2 regions of the Flexivirga oryzae genome follow, and region 1 is predicted to be linked to the other one. Evidence: predicted binding sites of a transcription regulator. Region 1 holds the regulator's gene; the other holds the start of a gene.
What was found. Region 1 encodes LexA, which represses DNA repair genes until DNA is damaged. Its sites were predicted from a motif close to TCGAACANNTGTTCGA; they were not measured.
Positions count from the first base shown of each region.

Region 2: the regulator LexA is predicted to act here: its motif matches at 3,577-3,592, upstream of FHU39_RS17950 (HNH endonuclease signature motif containing protein).

Region 1 is NZ_JACHVQ010000001.1:572,698-579,060, reverse strand. It holds gene FHU39_RS02705 (vitamin B12-dependent ribonucleotide reductase) at 1-1,881, opposite strand, end outside; gene nrdR (transcriptional regulator NrdR) at 1,982-2,470, opposite strand; gene FHU39_RS02695 (hypothetical protein) at 2,731-3,135, opposite strand; gene lexA (transcriptional repressor LexA) at 3,420-4,136, shown strand; gene FHU39_RS02685 (Sir2 family NAD-dependent protein deacetylase) at 4,230-5,057, opposite strand; gene FHU39_RS02680 (GOLPH3/VPS74 family protein) at 5,054-5,716, opposite strand; gene FHU39_RS02675 (LysR family transcriptional regulator) at 5,843-6,363, shown strand, end outside.
Region 2 is NZ_JACHVQ010000003.1:203,125-209,487, forward strand. It holds gene FHU39_RS17940 (CaiB/BaiF CoA transferase family protein) at 1-245, shown strand, start outside; gene FHU39_RS17945 (LysR substrate-binding domain-containing protein) at 256-1,155, shown strand; gene FHU39_RS17950 (HNH endonuclease signature motif containing protein) at 1,826-3,538, opposite strand; gene dinB (DNA polymerase IV) at 3,904-5,094, opposite strand; gene FHU39_RS17960 (ATP-grasp domain-containing protein) at 5,191-6,363, shown strand, end outside.

The sequences.
Region 1 (6,363 bases):
CTCGTAGTGCTCCGGCTTCAGACCAGGGGCGTCGATCACGTGGCCGTGCTCGGCGATGTGCTCGACGATCGCCTCGATCTGCTCGGTCTGGTAGCCCAGCTTCTTCAGCGCCCGCGGGATGGTCTGGTTGACGATCTGCATCGAGCCGCCACCGACGAGTTTCTTGAACTTCACCAGCGAGAAGTCCGGCTCGATGCCGGTGGTGTCGCAGTCCATCATGAAACCGATGGTGCCGGTCGGCGCGAGCACCGAGGCCTGCGCGTTGCGGAAGCCGTTCTTGGCACCGGCCTCGACCACCTCGGCCCAGGCCCGGGTCGCGTAGCGGTGGATCTCGGAGTCCATGGCGTCCAGCGTGTGCACGGCGTCGTTGGCCGCCTGGTGCTTGCGCATGACCCGCTGGTGCGCGTCGGCGTTGCGGGCGTAACCGTTGTAGGGCCCGACGATCCCGGCGAGCTCGGCGGACCGCTTGTAGGCCGCGCCGGTCAGCAGCGAGGTGATCGCCGCCGCGAGGGCGCGACCGCCCTCGGAGTCGTAGCCGTGGCCGGTCGCCATCAGCAGCGCGCCGAGGTTGGCGTAGCCGATGCCCAGCTGGCGGTAGTCACGGGTGGTCTGGCCGATCGACTCGGTCGGGAAGTCGGCGAAGCAGATCGAGATGTCCATGGCGGTGATGACCAGCTCGGTCACCTTCTGGAAGGTGGCCGCGTCGAAGGTGTCGTCCTCGCGCAGGAACTTCAGCAGGTTGAGGCTGGCCAGGTTGCAGGAGCTGTTGTCCAGCGACATGTACTCCGAGCACGGGTTGGACGCGGTGATGCGGCCGGTCTCGGGGTTGGTGTGCCAGGCGTTGATCGTGTCGTCGTACTGCAGACCCGGGTCGGCGCACTCCCAGGCCGCCTGGTTGATCTTGTCGAAGAGGGTGCGTGCGTCGACCTCCTCGATGACCTCGCCGGTATGACGGGCGCGCAGCCCGAACGATGCTCCGTCCTCGACGGCGCGCATGAACTCGTCGGTGACGCGCACCGAGTTGTTGGCGTTCTGGTACTGGACCGAGGTGATGTCCTTGCCGCCCAGGTCCATGTCGAAGCCGGCGTCGCGCAGCGCACGGATCTTGTCCTCCTCGCGCGCCTTGGTCTCGACGAACTCCTCGATGTCGGGGTGGTCGACGTCGAGCACGACCATCTTGGCTGCCCGGCGGGTCGCGCCGCCGGACTTGATGGTGCCCGCGGAGGCGTCGGCGCCGCGCATGAACGAGACCGGGCCCGACGCGGTGCCTCCGGAGGACAGCAGCTCCTTGGAGGACCGGATGCGGGACAGGTTGAGGCCGGCACCGGAGCCGCCCTTGAAGATGAACCCTTCCTCCTTGTACCAGTTGAGGATCGAGTCCATCGAGTCGTCGACCGACAGGATGAAGCAGGCCGAAACCTGTTGCGGCGACTTGGTGCCGACGTTGAACCACACCGGCGAGTTGAAGCTGAACACCTGGTGCAGCAGTGACCAGGTCAGCTCGTGCTCGAAGATCTCGGCGTCGTCGTCCGTGGCGAAGTAGCCGTGCTCCTTGCCGGCGCGCACGTAGGTCAGCACCACGCGGTCGATCAGCTGCTTGAGGCTGTTCTCCCGCTCGGGGGTGCCGAGGGCGCCGCGGAAGTACTTGGTGGTCACGATCGTGGAGGCGTTGAGCGACCAGCTGTCGGGGAATTCCACTCCGCGCTGCTCGAAGATCGTCTCCCCGGTCTTCCAGTTCTGCTGGACGACGTCACGCCGCTCCCAGGTCACCTCGTCGTAGGGGTGGACACCAGGGGTGGTGAAGATGCGCTCGACGGTCAGCCCCTTGCGCGTGGCGTTGCCCTGCCGGGCCTGGGGGCCGGCGTCTGCCGTGTCGGTCATGTCCAACTTCCTTTCCACCTGCCGGTGGTCGACTCTGCTGCTGTTGTGTCGGTGTTACTGGTGTTGCTGTAGCGCTGTGCCGGATCGTCGGGCGACCCGCTCAGTCGTCGGCGTGCTGCCGTTGCGGCTCCACCCCGGTGGGTGGTCGTTCCGCGCGGAGCAGTGCGATCGCGGACTCGAAGTCCTCCAACCCCTCGAAGGCCTGGTAGACGCTCGCGAACCGCAGGTAGGCCACCTCGTCGAGCGTCCGCAGCGGGCCGAGGATGGCCAGGCCCACGTCGTGGGCGTCGATCTCCGCGGCGCCCTGCGCCCGGATCGACTCCTCGACCTCCTGGGCGAGCAGTGCCAGCTGGTCCTCGGTGACCGGCCGTCCCTGGCAGGCCTTCCGGACGCCGATCAGCACCTTCTGCCGGCTGAACGGTTCGCTGGCGCCGGAGCGTTTCACCACCGTCAGGCTGGCCGTCTCGAGCGTCGAGAAGCGCTTGCCACAGTTGGGGCACTGGCGACGCCGCTTGATGCAGGTGCCGTCCTCGCTGGTGCGGCTGTCGACGACCCGACTGTCGTCGTGTCGACAGAACGGACAGTGCATGCGCGACCCCTCTCCCGCGTCACCCAGCACCGGCTTCCGGCCCGTCCGCCGCACGCCTCGGCCTGTGGACGGGACTGTGGGTAATCGGTGGATGAACTGGGGATGACCGGACTGTTCATGTGGACTAGATGTGGATAAATCCCATCCGTGTAACTACTAGATGTAGGGATATTAAGCCGATCCCACCACAAGTGCAAGAGGGGGCGTGTCGACCCGGAAAAGTGCTGGTCAGGCGCCCGGGGACGGCGCGTCGCAGCCTCTCACCGAGGCAGTTGCAGGTGCTCCCCGGCGACCACCTGGAGGCTGTTGAGATCGTTGGCCAGAGCCACCTTGGTGACGGCGTCGGAGACCAGCATCGAGGGGTAGGCGCGGTGCGCGATCTCGGACAGGGTCTGCCCGGACTGCACCGTCACGCCGCGCGGCGCGGCTGCCGGTGTGGTGGCCCACGCCTTGGCCGCGGCGCCGGCGCCCACGAGCAGTGCTGCGGCGACGACGACACCGATCAGGCGGCGACCGCGTGCGGTCAGTCGCAGGCCGGTGGATTGCACCCGGACACCGACGGCACGTCCGCCGCCGCAAGCCTGCGGGCCGGTCGGGACCGCACGCAGGTGGCGGCGCGCCGGGCGCGGGTCGGCCGGGGCATCCCATTGGGCGAGTGCACTCATCTCTTCCTCCTGAAGCTGCGATGCGACGACTGACGCACGACCCGGACGGTGGGCCTGGACCGAACACCCGTGCGATCGGACACCTGTCGGATTTATAGCACGGATGTTCGACCGGGTCGAGACACGCGTCGTACAGATGTTTGGAACTTGTGTCCTAAACCCATACGCTGTTTTCACGAAGCCAAGGCAAGCACCGACCACCGACAACCGGGTCCGGACAGCCGTCCGCGCACCCTGCTGGCCGACCGCTTTCGAGCAACTTCGCCGAGGAGGAGATGGCCGCGATGGCAGATGTGCACGAACTACCCGACCGCAGGGGCGAGAGCCTCACGACCCGGCAGCGCAAGGTGCTGGAGGTGATCCGCAACTCGGTCGATCGGCGTGGCTACCCGCCGAGCCTGCGCGAGATCGGTGACGCGGTCGGCCTCACCAGTCCCAGCTCGGTCGCGCACCAGCTGACGATGCTCGAGCGCAAGGGTTACCTGCGCCGCGACCCCAACCGGCCGCGTGCCATGGAGGTCATCGACCCGGACGCGACCGACATGCGCGGCTACCGCGGCGGTTCCAGTGTGCGCGGCGCCGACGACTCCGGGGTGGACGAGACGGGGCTGGGCGACCAGCGACCGTCCCCGTCGTACATCCCGGTGGTCGGCCGCATCGCCGCCGGTGGCCCGATCCTCGCCGAGGAGGTCGTCGAGGACATCTTCCCGCTGCCCAAGCAACTCGTCGGCGAGGGCGACCTGTTCCTGCTGAAGGTGGTCGGCGACTCGATGGTCGACGCGGCCATCTGCGACGGCGACTGGGTCGTGGTGCGCCAGCAGCCGACGGCGACCAACGGCGACATCGTGGCCGCGATGCTCGACAACGAGGCGACCGTCAAGACCTTCAAGCGGACCCGCGGCAAGGTGTGGCTGCTGCCCCACAACGACGCCTACGACCCGATCGACGGCGACGACGCGACGATCCTCGGCAAGGTCACCGCGGTTCTGCGGCGCGTGTGACGCAGGTCGGGCCAACGGACAAGTTGCACAAGGAAGATCGGGGTCCCTGCGAAGTATCGGAGGAGCGAAGCGGGGGAGAACTTCGCGGGGTGATCATCCGGTGAGCGCGTCGGCCACACCGGTCAACGTCTCCCCCAGCGGCGCATCGACGCGCACCGACACCTCCTCGTCGGTCGCGCGCGTCCAGCCGTGGGTGATGACGGCGACCGGGATGCCCTCCCGGACCGCGCGGCGCACGAAGCGGTAACCGGACATCACAGCCAGCGACGAACCGAGGACGAGCACCGCACGCGCGGCAGCGACATACGAGAAGCATTGCTCGACCAGCGTTTTCGGCACCGACTCCCCGAACATCACCACGTCCGGCTTGAGCAGGTCGGAGCCGCACACGACGCAGTGCACCAGCCGGAACCCGGCGATCAGCGATTCGGCGATCGCGACATCGCCGTCGGGGCGCAGCGGGCCGTCCGCGGACCGGTCGAAGTCCGGATTCGCCAGCCGCAGCCACTCGTCGACCGTGCCACGGGCGTAGTGCTCGCCGCACTGCATGCACACGACCTGTTCGAGGCTGCCGTGCAGCTCGGCGACGTCGACCGCACCGGCGGCCTGGTGCAGTCCGTCGACGTTCTGGGTGATGATCGGGCCGAGGTAGCCGGCGGCCTGCAACGCCGCGACCGCATAGTGACCCTGGTTCGGGCCGGCCGAGGCGAACCGTGGCCAGCCGACGTAGGAGCGCGCCCAGTAGCGGCGCCGCGCCTCCCGGTCGGCCAGCAGTTCCTGCGCCGTCATCGGCGCGAACCGGCGCTTGCCGTCCGCACCGCGATAGTCGGGTATGCCGGACTCGGTGGACAGGCCGGCACCGGTGAGCGCGACCACCCCGCCACCGCTGATCAGCTCGGTCAGCGCCGCCAGGTCGTTCAACTGCCGATGACCGTCACCGTCGTGGCGGCCGTGACCGCGACCATCGCCGCGCTGGCGGCCTCCTGGGCACTGCGGATGGCCGCGGCCGCCGCACCGGCCGCCCAGTCCCGCTCGCCGACGGCCTTCGCGCGCTTCTTCAGCTCACGGCCGGAGACACCGAACTGGCGGCTGTCATAGACCCTGGTGATGACATCCGCCGCGGCGAGCAGGGCGACGAGCGACCCGGTGTGCAGATCCGGCTGGGCGGTGCCGGCGAGCACCCGGCCGCCCGCGTCCACGAGCCGGGCTCGCCCGGCCACGTCGAGCACGGGATGCCGCGGTGGCTGCAGGAATCCGCCCTTCTCGCGCCGTACCGCTCCGTCCGCCACGAGTCGGTCGTAGGTGCGGTCGGTCTGGCCCTTCGCCACCGCCGGCAGCACGCGCGCCGGCTTCTTGCCGGCCTTCGGCGCGAAGATCGCGAGGGCATGGTCGAGCAGCGGATCGCCACCGGGCCGGGCGTCGAGCACGACCAGCCGACCGTCCTTGACCGCGATCCGCCCGCACGCTGCCAACTCGCACAACACCGCTCCGGCCAGTGCCAGGTCGAGACGGGATTTGTCCGTGAACGGCCTGCCGTCGGCGCGCGTCGCCACGAGCAGCACTTCCGCACAGATGAGCATGTCTCGACAATAGGTCGTCCGGGCGGCGGACGCCTCCGTCCCCGGGCGGAACCGGTCACCCGCCACAAGGATTAGCGTTTTCCGGGAAGAGTTGTTAATTAATAACGAAATGTTATCCTTGGTCACATGATTGACGCGGCAGGCCTTCGGGTGATCAAGGCCATCAGTGACCACGGCAGCTTCACCGCAGCTGCCGCTTCGTTGGGCTACTCCCAGCCCGCCATCTCGCAGATGGTGCGGCGCCTGGAGGACCGCACCGGCACGGTGCTGGTCGAGCGGCTGGGACGCAGCGTGCGGCTCACCGAGGCCGGGCAGGTGCTGGCACGACACGCCAACCCGGTGCTGGCCGCGCTCGACGCGGCCGAGTCGGAGGTAGCCGCGATCGCCGGGCTGCGCGCCGGGCGGGTGCGGCTGATGGCCTTCCCGTCGTCGTCCTCGACCCTGGTGCCGCGCGCCCTCTCGCTGGTCAAGCAGCGTTTCCCGGACGTGCACGTGACCTTCAGCGAGGCGGAGCCGCCGGAGGCGTTCGCCGCGTTGCGTTCCGGCGAGTGCGATGTCGCGGTGACGTTCGCCTACGAGGGCACGGACCTGGCGCGGGCCGACGAGGACATCGACTCCTTCGTCACCCGCAAGCTGCTCGAGGACGA
Region 2 (6,363 bases), on a different contig from region 1:
CGGCGAACGTGCCCGCGGCGCCGATTCTCACCGTCGCCGAAGGCACGCAGTTCGCCGAGCAGCTCGGGTTGGAGCCGGTGGTGGAGACCGGGACGGGTGAGCGGCGGATCCCCGCCATACGTAACCCGATTCGGTTCAGCGAGAGTCCGCTCGACTATTCGAAGTCGGCTCCGATCCTCGACGGCGACCGCGATCAGGTGACGCGCTGGCTCGAGGCGACCACGAGTGGCGACGACGCACCGTAACCTGAGCCCTGTGGACGTCCATCAGGCACAGGCGTTCCTGGCTGTTGCCGAGGAGCTGCATTTCGGCCGGGCCGCCGAGCGGTTGCACATGGCGCAGCCGCCGCTCAGCCGGTTGATCCGGCAGATCGAGGCGGACCTGGAGGTGCAGCTGTTCGAGCGCAACACCCGCCAGGTGACACTGACGCCGCAGGGGGCCGCGCTGATCGAGCCGGCGCAGGAGCTGGTCCTGCTGTCGCGGCGCATCAAGGAGATCGTGCAACAGGCGGACGCAGGCGAAACCGGCCGACTGCGACTGGGATTCGCGGGTGCCTCGGTGAACAGGCTGGTGAGCGCACTCGCGCGCAGCATCCAGCGCGAACGGCCGGGCATCACGTTGGAACTGTTCAGCTCGCAGTTCTCGCACACCGGTCTGCAGCGGGTGCTGGACGGGTCGTTGGACATGTTGATCGGCCGCTGGGACTTCCTGCCGGCGCAGGTCGAGTCGCGGCTGCTCGGGCACGAGGAGCTGCTGGTTGCGCTGCCGGAGCATCACCGGTTGGCCGGGCAATCGGCGGTCGCCCCGGGCGATCTGGTCGACGAGTCGTGGATCGTCCTGCCGGGCGCCAGCGGCGCCACGCTGCCGAACCGGTTGAACGTGCTGGGCGTCAACGGCGGTTTCGTCCCTCGTGTCACCCAGATCGCCCCGGACTCGTCCACCCAGTTGATGCTGGTCGCCGTCGGTCAGGGCGTTGCCCTCAACTTCAGCGGGGTGCGGGACAACGTCCCCGCGCCCGGCGTGATCTTCAAGCCGCTACGACCGAGCCAGCCGACCGCCGAAGTGCGGCTCATCTGGCGGCGCGGTGACCCGAACCCGGTCCTGCCCGCCGTGATCGCGCTCTCCCACAAGGTCTTCCCAACGGTGCCCGAGTAACCAGCGCTGCCCGAGTAAGCAGCGGCGTTGATTTCAGCGGTGGCCGAGTAGGTCGAGCCGCTAGGCGAGACCGTGATCGAGGCCCCGCACACACCCGCGGCGGCCGAGTAAGCAGCGGTGGCCGAGTCGGTCGAGCCGCTAGGCGAGACCGTGATCGAGGTCCCGCACACACCCGCGGTGGCCGAGTAAGCAGCGGTGGCCGAGTAGGTCGAGCCGCTAGGCGAGACCGTCATCGAGGTCCCGCACACACCCGCGGCAGCCGAATCATCACCCCGCACACACCCGCGGTGGCCGAGTAGGTCGAGCCGCTAGGCGAGACCGTGATCGAGGTCCCGCACACACCCGCGGTGGCCGAGTAGGTCGAGCCGCTAGGCGAGACCGTGATCGAGGTCCCGCACACACCAGCGGTGGCCGAGTAAGCAGCGGTGGCCGAGTAGGTCGAGCCGCTAGGCGAGACCGTCATCGAGGTCCCGCACACACCCGCGGCAGCCGAATCATCACCCCGCACACACCCGCGGTGGCCGAGTAGGTCGAGCCGCTAGGCGAGACCGTGATCGAGGTCCCGCACACACCCGCGGTGGCCGAGTCATCACCCCGCGCAACCCATTTCAGCGGTGGCCGAGTAAGAGTGACCAGTGAGCCCGCATCGAGGTCCCGGCCGGTCTGGTGGTCAGGCGACTTTGTCGGCACGCCAGCCGGGCATGGCGCCTTCGGTCAGGTCCCAGTGCACCCCGTCGGGGGTGATGGTGGCGTAGTACCCGTGCCGGTGGACGATCTGGTGATGTCGCCGACACAGCATCGCAGAATTGGTCAGGGCAGTGCTGCCGCCGGCCCACCAGGGCAGGATGTGGTGGATCTCGCAGAAACCCGGAGGTCGGTCGCAGGTGGGGAAGGTGCATCCCATGTCTCGGTGGACGACGGCGGCCCGTATCCCTGTGGTGGCCAACCGTTTTTCACGCCCCACGTCCAGGGGTTGACTCTTGGTGCCGAGGACGACGGGGATCAGGTCCGCGTCACATGCCAGGCGGCGGGCGGTGCCCGCGTCGAGGATCTCCCCGCCGATGGTGATGGCACCGTCCAAGTCTGTGAGGAGCCGGTGTAGGTCCATGGTGACCAACACGGTGGCGCCGGCGCCGATGCCCATCCCGTCCCCGCACACGGTCTTGGCGCCGGCGGCGACCAGGTCCATCAGCGCGTCCACCCGGCGCTTGCCCGGGGTTCGCTCATCCCGCACCCGGTCGGGCACGGCGCCCGTGCCGGTGGCGCCGTTGCTGGTGGCCCCATCGAGGTCATCGTCGCAGTCGTCGTGCTGGACGTCGGGGTGCAGGCCGAACGCGGCACCGGCGCGACCAGTCGTGTCACCAGCGTCACCGGCGACGCCGGTGTCACCGGTGGTGGTGTCCGCGTCGTGGGTGGGCTCGGGCCCACTGTCGCCCGCGGCACCGGTGGCGTCGGTGGCGCCGGTGGCGCCGGTGGCGCCGGTGGCGCCGGTGGGGTTGCTTTCCTGGCTGGTGGTGGTCTCGCCCGTGGTCTCGGTGGTGCTGGTGTCCTTGTGCTGGGCGGGGTGGGGTGCGGACAGCGCGGTGATGGCCTGTTTGAGGATGGCGGCGTTGGCGGGGCACAGGTCCGCGATCAACCGGATCATCCCGGTCGGCAACGTCCGCCAGGTCAACGACTCCACCTTCTCCAGGTGCGCGTCCTCCCCGGAGAGTTTGTCCGCGGCATAGTTGGCGATGATCCGCCGGGTCAGTTCCGTCACGCCCCGGGACCCCAGCGCCGGGTCCAGTTGCAGGAACCACGCCTGGATGTCTTCGCGGGCCGCGGCCGGTAACACTTCGGCGACTTTGACGGTCTGCCGCAACGCGGTCCGGGCGGTGGCCAGGGTGCAGGACCCGTCGCGGACCGCCGCGGCGATCACGTGGTTGCGCCGGTCCCGGCACGCCTCGGCCACCACCGACACCGTACTGGCGGCCGAGGGTTCGATACTGGTCCCGGCGGCCCGCGCCCGGGCGCGCACCCACCCGGTCGTGTTGGCCGCGTCCGAGGCATCCACCACACCCCGTTCGCACGCGTTCGCCGTCGCCAGCGTGGCGACCTGCCCGGCCCGCTCCTGCACACCCAGCAACACACTGACCAGGTCGGTGAGGTGGTCTTCGCCGAGCTGGTCGAACACGCGAGGTAACTGGTCCAGCGCGCCGGCCACGGCCCTCACCTGCTCGGCCAGCCGTGGCCCCAGACCCGGCACCGGCCGCCGGGCGGGATCGGGCCCGTCCCAGCAAGTCGTATCCGCTTCCACCGCTGCCGGTTGACCGGGGATGCGCAAGGGTGAGTCGATGGCCACGGTGATCGAGTCCCCCTCTCCCCTGGATGGTTTCGTTGTCATGATTCTATCGGGTGACGTTCAGGAAGTACAGAGGTTGTGCGAACATTTCTTCGATACGTTCGCTCTGAAACGTATCGGAAGTACGCCAAAAACTGTGCGCGGACCTCGATACGCCGTTCCTCCGCTGCGCTCCCCCACGGCTACTCGGCCAGCGCAAAATAGCCGGCTCGCCTACTCGGCCAGCGCAATATCGCGGGCTCGCCGACTCGGCCAGCGCGGGGGGAGCGGGGTCGCCGACTCGGCCAGCGCGGGGGGAGCGGGGTCGCCAGCGCGTGGGGGCACCTCGGCCAGCGCGGCATGGCGGGGGTCAACTCGGCGAGCGCGCCGGGTCAGCTATTCGCCCGGCGCATGTCGCAGACGGTCATTCAGTGCGAATCGAGCTGCGGGGCGCTGAAGCCCTCCGACCGGCCGAGCAACACCGCCCGCGTCACCGCTGTACTGCCGAACTTGTCACGCACCGCGTCCAGTGCACCGTCGAGCCGGGTGGGGGCGTCGGTGTCGAAGGGCAGCTCGAGTTGCTCGTCTTCAGCCTCGTCCAGGCCGGTGATGCTGATGCCGATCAACGTCACCCCACGGTCCACGATCAGCGGCATCGCCTCGTCGAGCAACGCCCGACCGGCCACCAGCCACGCATCGGTGCCGGCCGTCGCACGACGGACGGTTCGTGACCGTGTCACCCGCGTCATGTCATCGAAGCGCAGCCGGAGCACGAAGGTCCGGCCGATCCGCTCACCGGACCGCATCCGCCGCGTGACCCGGTCGACCAGACTCACCAGGGTGGCGTCGAGTTCCTCGCCGGTATGGCGCCCGCGGCCGATCGCCCGCTGCGCACCGATCGACCGGCGCCGGCGGCCCGTCTCCACACGCCGCGGGTCCAACCCGTGTGACAGGGCGTGCAAGTGGCGACCGCTCGCCGGCCCGACGATCGACGTCAGCGTCTCCGGTGACAGCCGGGCGAGTGCCCCGACAGTCGCGATGCCCCGGTCGTGCAGCCGGACCGACGTCACCTTCCCGACACCCCACAGTGCCTCGATCGGCAGCGGGTGCAGGAAGTCCAGCTCGCCCCCGACCGGCACGCTGAGCAGTCCGTCGGGTTTGCTCGCCGCGCTGGCGACCTTCGCCAGGAACTTGCTGCTCGCGATGCCGACCGAGATGGGCAGCCCGACCTCCGCCTTGACCCGGCGTCGCAGCTCGGCGCCGATCCGGCTCGGCGCACCGCTGAGCCTGGCCAGGCCGCCGACATCGAGGAACGCCTCGTCGATCGAGATGCCTTCGACGACCGGCGTGATGTCCCGGAACACCTCGAACACGGCGCGTGACGCCTCGACATACGCCGTGAACGTCGCGGGCACCTCGACCAGGTCCGGGCACAGTCGACGGGCGATCCGCCCGGACATCGCCGTCCGCACGCCGCACGCCTTCGCCTCATAGCTGGCCGCAAGCACGATGCCGCCGCCGACGACGACCGGCCTGCCGCGCAGCGACGGGTCGTCGCGCTGCGCGACGCTGGCATAGAACGAGTCGAGGTCGGCGTGCAGGAAAGTGCCCTCTGCCACAACCCCACCGTCCCACCCGCCACCGACAGCGCGCCCGCTGCGGCTCCTCACGCTTCACCCTGTACTCAGGCTGAAATGCCGTTAGCCTGACGTTCCATGAACATCGTCTTCGTCGAGCCGAACTTTCCGCGCAACCAGCGCGAGTTCGCGCGAGCGCTGCACGAGGTGGGCGCAACCGTCTTCGCTGTCGGGGAAACCCCGTGGGAGTGGCTGGACGAGCAGCTGCAGTCCTGGATCGACCACTACTACCAGGTCGGGTCGGTCACCGACGTCGACCAGCTCCGCACTGCGGTCGAGCACTTCCAGTCCATCGCCTGGATCGACGGCCTGGAGGCCACGATCGAGGCGCACACCCTGCCCGCGGCGATCGTCCGCGAGGCGCTCGGCATACCTGGAACATCCGTGCGCACCACCTGGCTGTGCCGCGACAAGCCGGCGATGAAGGAAGCGCTCCGCGAGGCGGGAGTGCCCACCGCTGCATCGGCGGCCGCGCACGACGTCGACGACCTGCGCGATTTCGTCGACGAGCACGGCTATCCGGTCATCCTCAAACCCCGCGACGGTGCCGGGGCCGCCGGAACCACCCGCGTCGACAACTATCGCGAACTACTCGATGCCGCAGCGGCTTTCGGCGGCACCGAGTCGATCGCGATCGAGGAGTTCGTCGAAGGACACGAGGGCTTCTACGACACCCTGAGCGTCGACGGCGCCATCGCTATCGACTTCGCGTCCCACTACTACCCCGGTGTTCTCGAAGCGATGCGCAACCGGTGGATCAGTCCGCAGTTCATCTCGACCAACCGGGTCGACTCCGTCCCCTTCTACCGCGAGTTGCGCGAGCTCGGTGAACGCGTCAACGAGGTGCTGGGTATCAGCACCTCACCGACCCACATGGAATACTTCGTCAGCCCGAAAGGCCTGCGCTTCAGCGAGATCGGCGCTCGACCGCCGGGCGTCGGCTGCTGGGACCTGTATGCCGCCGGCAACGACATGGACATCTACCGCGCGTGGGCCGACTCGATCGTCCATCACCAGGTGTGGCACGTGCCGAGCAGGACGTATGCCGCCGGCATCATCGCGTTGCGCCCGGACCGGGACGGCACGATCACGGCGATCGACGGCGTCGACGAGATCAACTCCCGGTACGGCGAATGGGTCATCGACGCCAACCTGCCGGTCGGCTCCGCTACTCAACCGGTCGAGGCCGGTTACATGGCCAACGCCTGGATCCGTATGCGGCACAACAATTACGACGTGCTCCGCGAGATG